DNA from 2 places in the Vallitalea pronyensis genome. Region 2 is predicted to be linked to the other one. Evidence: riboswitches for the same ligand, from Rfam matches in the RefSeq annotation. Region 2 holds a riboswitch; the other holds the start of a gene.

Region 1 (6,685 bases), 1.5 Mb from region 2:
ATATAATAATCTGTTCAAGCCCGTCGGAAGTTGCTACACGTACACGGTAATCACGACCAATTTGGTGAACCACTTTTTCAATATAGTGGTCCGCCGTTTCTACTTCTTTCGTAAATACCACATTAATATTATGATATGTTATCACTTTTCGAGTGCCTTTTACACGATGAGCATCAAATACAACGATAACGTCAATCTTCTTATAGCCTTGATAATTGGATAGAATCTCCAGTAATCTGCTTCTGGCTATTTCAAGGTTTTGCTCATTCACAATTCTTCTTAGCTCGTCCCAAGCATGAATCACATTGTAACCATCTACTAATAAGAATTCTCTTGCCAAATTTCATCGCCTTCCAATCTGTTTTGAAAGCATTTTAAGTATACTACACTATTAACTGTTTGTAAACGTTATATAACTTAAAAATTCAATACAAAAAGAGGCTGTTATCATGAAATACCACATTGTACTTGGCATGACCATGAAACCGCCTCTTTTATAGGGATTTTTATATGAATACTATAGACTATTAATCACTTCTTCAGGTGTATTAACTACGGTGAATATTTGATCAAAATCAGCTCCACACAAACGCTTTACTTGTGACATGGCAATAACAGAATCCAGTTTAACAAGATAACGTTTTTTAAAGGGAGCTTCTTTGTATATATTAAGCACTTCTGCTAGTATTTGCCCTACTTCTGGAGTTGAAGTGGTTTGCTTTCTTCCATCTGCTAAAAAGCTATACTCTCTAGGGTTAATACTGTTTAATTTAGCAACAAAATCATCTTTATACTTTTTTGCCTCGTCAAGATTAAACATACCTTCTGCCACGATACTTAAGAGCTTTTTACTTGTGTTAATATCAATTTTATACATGTGTCGCTTCCTCCTCAAATATTGGTCTTATTAAATATTATATTCTGAGTCTAAAGCTCTATAAAAGATTCTACAGTCGCAAGAAACGTCCTCTGGAATACTTTTGAAATGCTCTGTTTCGGAATATTTAGTTAAGATGGGCATATTATTTTCATCATAGACTAAGGAATATTTTAGATATTTATCAAAGATTACCGCTGACTTATAATTGGTTGCTTCAAGAAAAATACCTTTGTAGTTTCTAGCTATGGCATCCTTCTCACATATATCAATTAAATCCATGGCGATATCTTTTCTAAACTTTTCTAATTTGATACCTATCATAAACATGTGTACAAATTGGCTCTTCTCGATTAGAATATTCTTCTTGTTATACAACGTTTCCAAAAATCGCTTATCAAGATCATCAAGCAATTTACATATGATATTCATGGGCTCAAGATTACCAGTAAAAGCTGGCGTTTCTTCTGCAGGGTCGTAATCCTCGTTGGCAAAAACCCCAATTATTTTCTTATTTCTTTTGTTAATGGCTATGTAGCATAGACCATGGTGAACAACACTCTTGATGTACTCATGAACAAATATTGTGAAATCAGCTACTGACAGACCTACTGCTTTAACCATTGGCTCTGATATAGTGGCTCCTTTGACTGTGACACCGGCAAATGTCTGTGCAAGACATCTGGATGCTTCTTCGACTAGAGCATGATCATGACAATCTAATCGTTTATACTCAAGCTCTAAATCTATTTCGTCAAAATATCGTTCTGCAATGATTTCTTCAAAATTTACATTAATGGTTTTTTCCATTAAATCCCCTCTTTCGACGACTTTTTTTGTTTAGCACATCTTTTTCCTTACTCGAGAATTGCATAACAAAACAGCTCCTTCAACAAAGTAGCTGCCTGGTGGATAATAGGCAACCTGGCAATCATAGGATGTTTCCCTTAGACCCATAGCTTTGCGTCCCTATCTTTCGATAGGTTTGCTATTAACTATAAAATATGATATTTAATATAATGGAATTATACCATATTTATCCAATTTATTCAATTTAATTTTACATACTATGACAAAAAATGATATAATTGCTTTAATTCATTTTATTTGTTCATAAAAATACTAAGAACCTTGTGTAAGTGTATTTATACAAAGTTGTAAGAAAACAGCCTTATATACCCATAAAAAAACCGCTATATCACTAAGGAATAGCGGTTTTCTACTTTTTCTCTATTTATAATCTCTTTGTCTAAGCGCCTCATAAGTCAAAATACCTGCTGCAACAGACGCATTTAAAGAGGTAATGTTACCCTTCATAGGCACTTTTACCATAAAATCGCATTTTTCTTTTACATGGTGGGACACCCCATCACCTTCATTACCTATAACGATACCTAAAGACCCTTTTAAGTCTATATCGTACATGATATCACCATCCATGTCCGCACATGCTATCCACATACCTTGTTTTTTTAACTCATCAATGGTTCTTGCAACATTAGTTACCCGAGCCACTGGTGTATGTTCAATAGCGCCAGCCGACGTCTTAGCTACAGTTGCTGTTAGACCTACAGCCCTTCGTTTGGGTATGATAACCCCATGTACACCTGCGATATTTGCAGTCCTTAGTATGGCTCCTAAATTATGGGGGTCTTCTATACTATCCAGAATAAGTAGAAAAGGTGATTCGTCCTTCTCTTTGGCATCATTGAGTATGTCTTGTACGTCCACATAATCATAAGCTGCTGCATAAGCAACAACCCCTTGATGTTTCGTTGTGCCTGTTATGTCATGTAATTTATCTTTGCCCACAAACTGCAAGAAAATACTTCGCTTTCTCGCCTCTGCTACAATTTTTTTAAGTGGTCCATCATGTTTACCATCAATGACAAACAATTTGTCAATGCTGCGCTCTGCCTTAAGTGCTTCTAATACGGCATTTCTGCCAATAAGTATCAAATCCTTATTATCCATTACTTTATCCTTCCTTATGTGTGTCATCTATGTGAAAACATTATACCTATTATTTTTTTATAAGCCCTAATTTCTTTAATTTTGCAATAACCTTCGTATGATTGGGCAGGAAGCTGAGGTCCTCTTCCTGTAACGCTTTTGTAGCAAATAACACGATAAAATAGATGATCATACCACTTATAATGGTCAACACTGTGGCGATGAGATTACTATGAAGAATACCTATGGTCCCTTTATAGATAAAAAACACACTAATTCCCATAATAACCGATGCTAATATCGGTTTCACAAACACACTCGTCTTATCCAGTATGACACCCGTTTCTTTTTTTAATTTCCAATAATTGAGGCTTACAAACACAACATAGTAACAGATGGAACCGATTATAGCACCTCTTAACTGAAAGTCACTTGCAATCAGATGATAGTTAATGGCGTATTTAATGCCAACACTAACGAGAAGAGCCATAGCGGGATACAAATATTTGCCCATGCCTTGTAATATGCCAGCTAAAGTCTGCCCAATAATCATGAGTACAAGACAGATACCAAATAATTGTAAATAGTCATTGGCCTTAACCCTAAAGATCATTGTCATAATGGGATTTGCTAAAATTATAATACCCGTAGCAGCTGGTAGACCTAATAATAAACTTAGTCGAATACCTAATGAAATCTTATTGCGCACTTCCTGTTTATTCTTCTGTACCATGGCTGTGGATATGGCAGGAAGAATACTAATCATGAGGGCTAGACTAATGGTCAATGGCACATTAATAATGGTTAATGCTTTTCCCATAAAACCATACATATGGCTTACTTGTTCTTTACTAAATCCGATGGCTTGCATCCTTTTAAATATGGTTATTGTATCGATGAAATTCATGACAGAATAAGCAGCCGTAGCCAGAGATATTGGAATGGCCAGTTTAGCTAACTGCTTCCCAACTTGTCCAAAAGTAACTTCTTTATAACGCTTTGCTACCTTTGATTCTTCTGTATGAATTTTTTTTGTATGCTTCATATAATACCTTACAATATAGAGTGTAGATAAGATAAAAGCTAATGAAACGCCAAAAGCAGCTCCCCCTATAACAATAGCAGAATCTTGTTCTAGTTTAATGAGAAGGTAGATAATACCCAATCCAAAAATAGCTTTTGAAATATTCTCAATGATTTGTGTTAATGCAGTTGGCACCATTATTTCTCGACCTTGAAAATAACTCTTATACACACCTGCAATTGCTATAAACATAACGGATACGGAAAAACCATATATCATGTAGCGGTTACTGGAAGGCCACTCTGTGGTAGCAATAATCCAATCCACGCCTAATATCATAAATAAAGATATTAGGAAGCCTAAACACCCTAATATAACCATAGCATGACGATATATTTTATGGGCATTATCATAGTCATTTACAGCAATTCTTTCCGAAACCATCTTGGTCAAAGCATTAGGAATCCCTACTAAAACAGGTGATATCAAAAGCCCATAAATCCCATATACAGCCGTATAATCACCAAAAACATCATTGCCTACTAAATAGGATAACGGTATACGGTATATGGCACTAAAAACCTTAGCTATTAAACCTGCAATGGAAAGAATCATAGCCCCCTTAACAAATTTTGTTGATTGTGAGTTCATTCTAATACCCCTTTTTTCATTAGTTCTATGATTCTCTCGTATTGATGATCTAAATATAAAAAACCAATTAAAGCTTCAAAACCCGTAGCGGTTTTATAATCCATAAGGTCTGCATTCTTGGGAACCGTCCCTGACTTTGCATTTCTCCCCCTTTTGAACACAGCCATTTCATCTTCTGTTAAAAAATGCTCTATCTTACGAAACGTATTGGCTTGTGCAGAAGCTTTTACATATTGGCTTGTTGCCTGATGCAATTTGTTAACAGGTGCATTGCCTTTTGCAACTACTTTGTGCTTAATGATTAAATCAAAAACACTATCACCAATATAAGCTAGAACCAAGGGTGAGTACTGTCTTGGATTCACATCATGTATATCAAGACTTTCTTTAAAAAAGTCCATAAATGCTTCCATGTACGTCAATTCCTTTCTTCCTTATCATAAGCGTGAGTATCTGTAACACCCTGCTTATCTATCATGAAGGATGCCTATGAGCGATGCCACCTGACACCTTCACGTGTATCTTCTAATAAGATACCTTTATCCTTTAATGTATCTCTAATATGATCTGCTAGGGCAAAATCTCTGTTCTTGCGGGCATCTTGACGTTTTTGTATCAACGCATCAATCTCTTCATCCAGAAGTGTCTCTGCTCGCTTTGCCTCAATACCTAGTATACCACATAATGCATCAATCTCATCTAACAATATGGTAACAAATGCTTTTGATGATGCCGTACTTGTATTTTTATTAGCAAACTTCACCAGTTCAAAGATGGCTGAAATAGCATCTGCCGTATTAAAATCATCTTCCATAGATGCTTCAAATTTGTCTCGGAAAGCTTTCACTTTACCATCTGCCACCATCTGATTTTCTGTCTCAGTTAATGCTTCTAGTGATACGCACTCAATCAGATAAGCCAGGTTACTTCTTGCTGTTTGAATTCTTTCTAATCCACTAACAGCCGCTTGCATAAGATCATGACTAAAGTTAATGGGACTACGATAATGAGCGCTTAACATAAAAAATCGAATATCTGCATATGAAAAATCTTGCTCTACATCTCTAACTGTAAAAAAGTTACCTTGAGATTTTGACATTTTTTTATTATCAATGTTTAAAAAACGATTATGCATCCAGTATTTAACAAAATCCTTACCATTTGCTGCTTCACTCTGTGCAATTTCATTTTCATGATGAGGAAATACAAGGTCTTCTCCACCACCGTGAATATCAATGGTATCCCCTAAAAATTTCTTGGACATCACGGAGCACTCGATATGCCACCCAGGACGACCTTCGCCCCATGGTGATTTCCACGCGGGCTCCCCTTCTTTCTTAGGTTTCCATAGAATAAAATCCATTGGGTTGCGTTTCTCATCATCTACTGCAATACGTGCTCCAGCTTCCAAATCATCTTGATTTTTATTGGATAGCTTACCATAAGGCTTATATTTTTTGGTTTCAAAATACACACTGCCATTGACCTCATAGGCATAACCTTTTTGAATTAACGCCTCAATCATCTGAATCATACCTTCAACTTCTTCTGTGGCTTTAGGTGTATGTGTTGCTGCTTTTACATTAAGTCCTTGGCTGTCCACAAGAAACTCCTTTATAAAGCGTTCAGATATAACCTTGTAATCCACACCTTCTTCATTAGCCTTCTTAATGATTTTATCATCAATATCCGTAAAATTCGTCACAAAGGTCACATCGTAACCTTTGTATTCAAAATATCGCCGAATGGTATCAAAAACAATGACTGGGCGAGCATTACCAATATGAATATAGTTATAAACCGTTGGTCCACATACATACATTTTGACCTTTCCATCTTCAATGGACTTGAATGTTTCCTTTTGATTTGTCAATGTATTATAGATCTTCATGAGCTTGTTTTCCTTTCTTCTTATCTTCTTTGCATCTAAATAAATTAAAATAGTCTTCTGGTGGAATGGATGAAATGGAATCTTCTAATCGTTCAATACGCCTTAACAATTTACATAATTCCATCCTAATGGGGTCAGGTAAATGGACTTGATCCAAGGTATCACATGGACGCACCTTCTGATTATTTCGCTTAACCACTCTGCCAGGAATACCAACAACGGTGCAATTATCTGGTATTTCATTCAGCACCACTGATCCTGCGCCTATACGACAATTATCCCCTACTTT
Region 2 (6,685 bases):
TTATGATGTGACTATATTTAATAACGGATAAATTATCATAATCGGCTAAGTCACTGTTTTCATAAACCATATGGTTTAGTATATTGCAATCAACTTCGAAATGCTTAAGTTCATTAAGGCGATCAAGGGTAACTAAAAGTTTCTTACCACGAATATAAAGAGGTTGATCGCCTTTGATATTGACATCATCATTCAAATAACTTAAAAGCTTTCGTACATCGCTTTCGTTATAATTGTCTTTTAAAACAAACATATAATGTACCCGTGATATACGATAAAGATCAGTGTACAAGGAGCTAATTTTCTTAAAGTAATGAGATAATTGATAGAAAGTCTGGTTATCATATAAAAAATCTTTATGTCTATTACTTGACACATTAATTATTTCTACAATAAGGTAATGTTCCCGAACATAGCCTTTTCTAGCAAATTTCTTGATGCGCCGTCTAAAGGCATGTTCATTTCTTACTTCCGTGAAGTAATCCGTATATTTTATTAAGTAAATGTAGCGAAGGAATAAATAAGTAGCTACAGCTAGGCAAATAATTAAAGGAATGATGGTACGGAATATGGATTGCAATTGGTTATGCAAGAGTGTCGTATAATCAATGGTGAGGAAAGAAACACCTGGAAACACCTCTAAATAGTTATAATAGGCCATTTTATCTGTGCCATAACCAGAATACTTAATATAATATTGGTCTTTTTCAGAATTGGTGTTCACGACAGCATTGGATAGTTTTTTATAACTTTCCACATTCATCTTGGTTAATCTTCTTATAGAAGTAGAATCGATGAAGATGTTTTTACCCATTAATTCTCTATCTATGTGGTACAGGATAAAACCATCATGGGATACAAGAAATAAGTACCCATTATGTAAGTTATATCTTTCTGGGTGAACAACCCCATTAATCTGGTCAAAGTCTAGGCCGACCATTAATAATACCTCTTGATTGGACAACTCAAACTTTTTAGTCGCATAGTAAATGTTATTATTTTCAGATGTAGCTTTTACAAATCCTGTATGGGCCTTATCTTTCTGAAAATAATCCATAACGTCATCGGGATTAATCATGTGTCCTGGTACTTGTGACGTTAAATATTGGCCATCTTCAGATAGGATAACCATATCTTGAATGTAATATGACCTATTACTGGAATCTCTTAATAGCTTGTTCATATCTTGGGAAGTCATGAAAGGGTTCTTTAGCTCCTGAAGCGTATGATCAATCGTGTTAAATATTTCTAGGAAGATAGAATCATATTGGTGGGAAGCAGTATATGAAATATCTTGTAGATTACTTTTTACCTCTTCCACATACATGGAATAATTAATGTTGTAAGTAATAGAACTAGATATGACAATACCACAAAATAGTAATAGAAATGCTATTAAATACCGTATCTTTATCATGCTTATAAGTCCTTTCGAATACTTGGGTAAAAGGTACAAATGCATGATAAGAAGTGGGTGTATTAATATATATCATGTTTCGCAACCTGGCAATCATAGGTTAGACCCTTTAGACCCATAGCTTTGCGTCCTTACTTTTCAGCAAGTTTGCCCTAATTTTGATTTTAAGTAGTAATAATATACTATATTATGCAAAATATGTCAATACGATATACCTATAACATGTCTTACCATGGGTGATTCTACTGAAAAATTATGGTATAATATAAGAGAAAAAACACATAAGGGGTGTATACCATGAAATATGAAGAGGAAAAACTACTGGAGATGAATGAGCGTTTGCGTCAATGCGTTGACAGAGTCAGTGAGGCAAAAAGGTGTGATAAGTTATTAAAAAGTGCTCGACATGATTTAAATATTCTTAATAGAAGCTGGCTGACATTAAAGGAAGCATTACAAAAAGAAGAACAGGATGTTGAAAAGCTCCAAAAATTGACACTAAGTAATCTTATACATACGATTATGAACAATAAAGTAGAAAAATTAGATAAAGAGAAGCAAGAAGCACTGACAGCAAAGTTAAAATGCGATAGCGCCTATATCCAGTTAGAAGAATGTAGACATACCATTGAGCGGTTAGAAGAAAAAAGAAAGACCTTGTATGATGTAGAACAAGCTTATCAAGAAGTTCTTGATGAAAAACAAACATTTATCTCTGAGTATATGCCAGATAAGAGTGATAAGATAAAAAACATGATGGATGAGGTAGCTACATTATCCAGTCAATTAAAAGAAGTTGACGAAGCCGTGCAAGCAGGTCATATGGCATTAAGTGAAGTAAAAGGTGCAGTAAGTGCCCTTCAATCTGCTAAAAACTGGGGCACATGGGATATGTTAGGAGGCGGGATAATAGCTACCGTGGCCAAACATGGCCGTATGGAAGAAGCTCAGAGCTGTATCTACCGTATGCAGAATAATATTAGGCGTTTTTCAAGAGAATTACAAGATATCGATATGTACATGGCAGAAAGTGATTTAGATATAGGTTCATTTTTAAAGTTTGCGGATTATTTCTTTGATGGTTTCTTCGTGGATTGGGCTGTTCAATCAAAAATAAACAATGCACTAGATCATGTCATGGATATTCGGAGCCGCATTGAAGGTATACAGGGTAATCTAAGGGATAAACATGAGGACTTAACGGAGAAAGTAGAGACATTAGAGGGTAAGATAAAAGAACTGATTGCCAGTGCTTAATCACGTAAAATAATAAGGGGCTGTTTGTTCCAGTATGACGTATTTATGAATAAGATCATACTGGAAAAAACAGCCTCTATTATGATTATATGTTATTTAAATCATCCAACCAAACCTGAGCCACAGCATCACTTGGCATACGTAAGTCACCTCGAGGTGATAAGCATATAGAGCCAACTTTTGGACCATCTGGGAAACAGGAACGTTTAAATTGATGCATAAAGAATCGTTTATAGAAAACTTGCATCCAATGTTTAATGGTACTATCCGAATACTTACCTTGAAAACTCTGAACAGCTAATCGGTATATTTTACTTGGTGAAAAACCAAAGCGCAGTACATGATATAAGATAAAATCATGTAATTCATAAGGACCTACGGTTTCTTCCGTTTTTTGCTTAATTTGACCTGTTTTAGGATCAGGTGGCAGTAGTTCTGGGCTTACAGGGGTATCCAGTATATCCATTAAAACCCCTTTTGCGTTTTCACCAACTTTATAATCTGTAACCCATTGTACCAGATAACGTACAAGGGTTTTGGGTATGGTTGTATTGACACTGTACATGGCCATATGATCCCCGTTATAGGTAGCCCAGCCTAGAGCCATTTCCGATAAGTCCCCCGTACCGATAACGATACCATTTTCTGCGTTAGAAAGGTCCATCAGGATTTGTGTCCTTTCTCTTGCTTGAACATTTTCAAAGGTAATATCATGAACAGCAGGGTCATGGTTAATGTCTTTAAAATGCTGCATACACGCATCTTTTATGGAGATCTCTCGAATGGTAACCCCCAGATGTTTCATCAGTTCAATAGCATTATTATACGTACGGTCTGTGGTACCAAAACCAGGCATGGTAACTCCCAATATATTTTTTCTGTCTTTACCTAATAGATCATAAGTCATGGCACATACAAGAAGGGCTAAAGTGGAATCAAGTCCACCTGAAATCCCCAATATCACTTTTTCACAACCTATGTGGTCGATACGTTTAGCAAGTCCTAAGGTTTGGATAGAGAATATTTCTTCACACCTTGCGCTTCGTTTGCGAGGGTTGCTTGGTACGAATGGTTGTGGGTCAATAAACCGTTTTATAGGGTCTTGGGTTGTTAGAGGCATATCAAAGGGTACATAAGTATAGGGGGTCTGAAAGTGTGCAGCGAGATGATTGGAATAAGTCGTCATTCGCATACGATCATGCATAAGACGTTCTAAGTCTACATCGGAATAAACCAAAGTTGTTTTTAGTTGAAAACGCTCATTTTCATTTAATTTTGTACCATTTTCATAGATTAAACACTGACCACCATAGACTAAATCCGTGGTGGATTCACCAAATCCTGCTGATGCATAGGCATATGCCGTAATGGTTTTTGCAGATTGTGAGGCCACTAAGGATTTTCTGTAAGAACTTTTACCAACCAGATCATTACTGGCTGAGGGGTTAAGAATAAGCGTTGCACCGTTGATGGCATGGAGGGTACTGGGTGGCAATGGGGACCAAAGGTCTTCGCATATTTCAATGCCAATACATAAATGATGCATCTGATGATGTCTAAATAAAATTGATGTGCCAAAGGGTACCATGTCATCCCCAACTTTAATGGTATCTTCTAGTAATGTTTCACTGGAGGCAAACCAACGAGCTTCATAAAATTCATTGTAGTTTGGGAGATAGGTTTTGGGTACGATACCCAATATATGCCCATTGTAAACAGCAGCTGCACAGTTATAGAGTCCATGTTTATAACGTAAGGGTAACCCAACAACAAATAGTATATCCTTGTTATGGGAGTAGTCTTTTAATTCGATGAGTTTTGCCATACTGCTTGTGATGAGTGCTTCTTGAAAAAATAGATCAGCACATGTATAGCCTGTGATGCATAGTTCTGGTAGTATAAGAACCGATATACCCTTTGATTGTGCATCATCCACCAAGTGCTTAATCTGTTGCGTATTATAAGTCACATCGGCAACTTTTGTAGCTGGTGAACCTGTGCCGACACGTATAAAACCATTATTAATCATGTTTATCACTCCAGTTTTTATCGTAATATATGTGTAACATGACGATGTTATAATAATGAATAACGTTATCATGAATCCGCTTTGCGGGACGAGGTGTAAACCTCATTTTATGTTTTACTGGTTTATTTTACCACAATTTGTCCAGTGTATACACACAAAATATTATATTTTTGTTAAATGCATTGTCAATAAGCCAAACTTTAGGTACAATAAATAATAGGTTTTTAGTAAAACCTTCAGAAAGATGACTTGATAAAATTAGGAGGAAGACATATATGTCTGAAATGGTAAGGATGAAAAAGCAAAAAAACATTGCTTTAGTAGCCCATGATAACCGAAAGAAAGATTTGGTGGAGTGGGTTGTAAAAAATAAAAAGAAGTTAGCAGAACATTTTTTATATGGAACAGGTACAACAGGTAACATCATAGCCAAAGAAACGAATCTACCTGTTAGACGATATAAAAGTGGTCCATTAGGCGGTGACCAACAAATTGGTTCCAGGATCATTGAAAAAGATATTGATTTTCTTGTGTTTTTTTGGGATCCGTTAGAGGCGCAGCCCCATGACCCAGATGTAAAAGCATTATTGCGTATTGCTGTTTTATATGATATTCCAGTAGCCATGAATGTGGCAACAGCAGATTTTATGTTTAGTTCAAAACTAATGGATCAGGAATATAACCGCTATATCATTGATTATGGCACACGTATTAAAAGAAAATACTAAAGGCAGCATACGCGATAGATTGTGATAGGGGATTCATGGTTATATTTTTTCGCACATGATGTAGAACATCCGTAAGAGAGGTATAATGATGAAGCAAAAATTATTATATTATATAGCCTTTGGAACATTTGTCATCATTATGGGGATTGTATACAGTCATAAGGCAGAGCATGTAGACATCAAGATAGAAGATGATAGGGATAGCCAGCAGGAAGCGGTTACATCTATTCGTGAGCAAGAAGATCCATTAATGGTTCATGAAGAAGATGAAAAGAACACAATCATCGTGCATATATGTGGAGCTGTGAAAAACGAAGGCGTATATGAGGTTGAAGAAGGTGCCAGGGTTTTTGATGCGCTTGCATTAGCAGGAGGTTTGGTAGAAGATGCAGCTACAGACTATGTTAATTTGGCAAGAGAGATTCAGGATGGGGAACAGATTACCTTTCCAACAGAACAGCAGATAGAAGATGGCGCATTTGAAACAAAAGGAGAAGCATCTGACTACATTAATATCAACACAGCTTCAGCATCTGAACTTATGGAGCTAAGCGGTGTTGGGGAGTCAAGAGCTGAGCTTATTGTTACATATAGAAAAGAAAATGGTCCATTTCAATCCAAAGAGGATATTATGCTAGTAAGTGGTATAAAGGAAGGGTTATTTCAGAAAATTAAAGATTTCATAATAGTTAAGTGAGGTGGCTTATATGTCTAAGAGGATATTAGTGGTAGATGATGAGAAGTTAATTGTGAAAGGTATCAAATTTAGTTTAGAACAGGAAGACATGAAAGTAGATGTAGCGTATGACGGGGAAGAGGCTTATGAATTAGCTAAGGATAATGAGTATGACTTAATCGTATTAGATGTTATGCTGCCGGGCTTAGATGGCTTAAGTGTTTGCAGGCAGATACGTGAGTTTTCCAACGTGCCTATTATCATGTTAACGGCTAAGGGTGAAGATATGGATAAAATCCTTGGTCTTGAATATGGGGCTGATGATTATATGACCAAACCTTTTAACATTCTGGAATTAAAAGCTAGAATGAAAGCAGTTCTTCGAAGAATGAAAACGGACTACAATGATGGTTCATCCGAATCCGTGATTAATTCAGGAGAATTAAAAATTGATTGTGACAGTAGACGTGTGTACATGAATGACAATGAAATTAATTTAACGGCTAAGGAGTTTGACCTATTAGAGCTCTTTAGTAAGCATCCCAACAAAGTATACAGTAGAGAAAACCTATTAAATA

What was found. Region 2 has a riboswitch for cyclic di-GMP ahead of HZI73_RS17060 (EAL domain-containing protein). Riboswitches for the same ligand answer to the same signal wherever they lie in the genome.
Region 1: linked by a shared signal. The riboswitch ahead of HZI73_RS10540 (hypothetical protein) and the one ahead of HZI73_RS17060 (EAL domain-containing protein) in region 2 are both predicted to bind cyclic di-GMP.

Annotation. Positions count from the first base shown of each region.
Region 1 covers NZ_CP058649.1:2,536,622-2,543,306, reverse strand. Annotated here, with positions in the region: gene HZI73_RS10550 (NYN domain-containing protein) at 1-340, opposite strand, end outside; gene HZI73_RS10545 (hypothetical protein) at 518-877, opposite strand; gene HZI73_RS10540 (hypothetical protein) at 908-1,687, opposite strand; cyclic di-GMP riboswitch class I at 1,793-1,877, opposite strand; gene rlmB (23S rRNA (guanosine(2251)-2'-O)-methyltransferase RlmB) at 2,108-2,851, opposite strand; gene HZI73_RS10530 (putative polysaccharide biosynthesis protein) at 2,901-4,505, opposite strand; gene HZI73_RS10525 (Mini-ribonuclease 3) at 4,502-4,918, opposite strand; gene cysS (cysteine--tRNA ligase) at 4,993-6,396, opposite strand; gene cysE (serine O-acetyltransferase) at 6,383-6,685, opposite strand, start outside.
Region 2 covers NZ_CP058649.1:4,041,099-4,047,783, reverse strand. Annotated here, with positions in the region: gene HZI73_RS17060 (EAL domain-containing protein) at 1-1,417, opposite strand, end outside; cyclic di-GMP riboswitch class I at 1,495-1,579, opposite strand; gene HZI73_RS17055 (coiled-coil domain-containing protein) at 1,715-2,674, shown strand; gene HZI73_RS17050 (NAD(+) synthase) at 2,760-4,703, opposite strand; gene HZI73_RS17045 (methylglyoxal synthase) at 4,979-5,431, shown strand; gene HZI73_RS17040 (helix-hairpin-helix domain-containing protein) at 5,517-6,128, shown strand; gene HZI73_RS17035 (response regulator transcription factor) at 6,139-6,685, shown strand, end outside.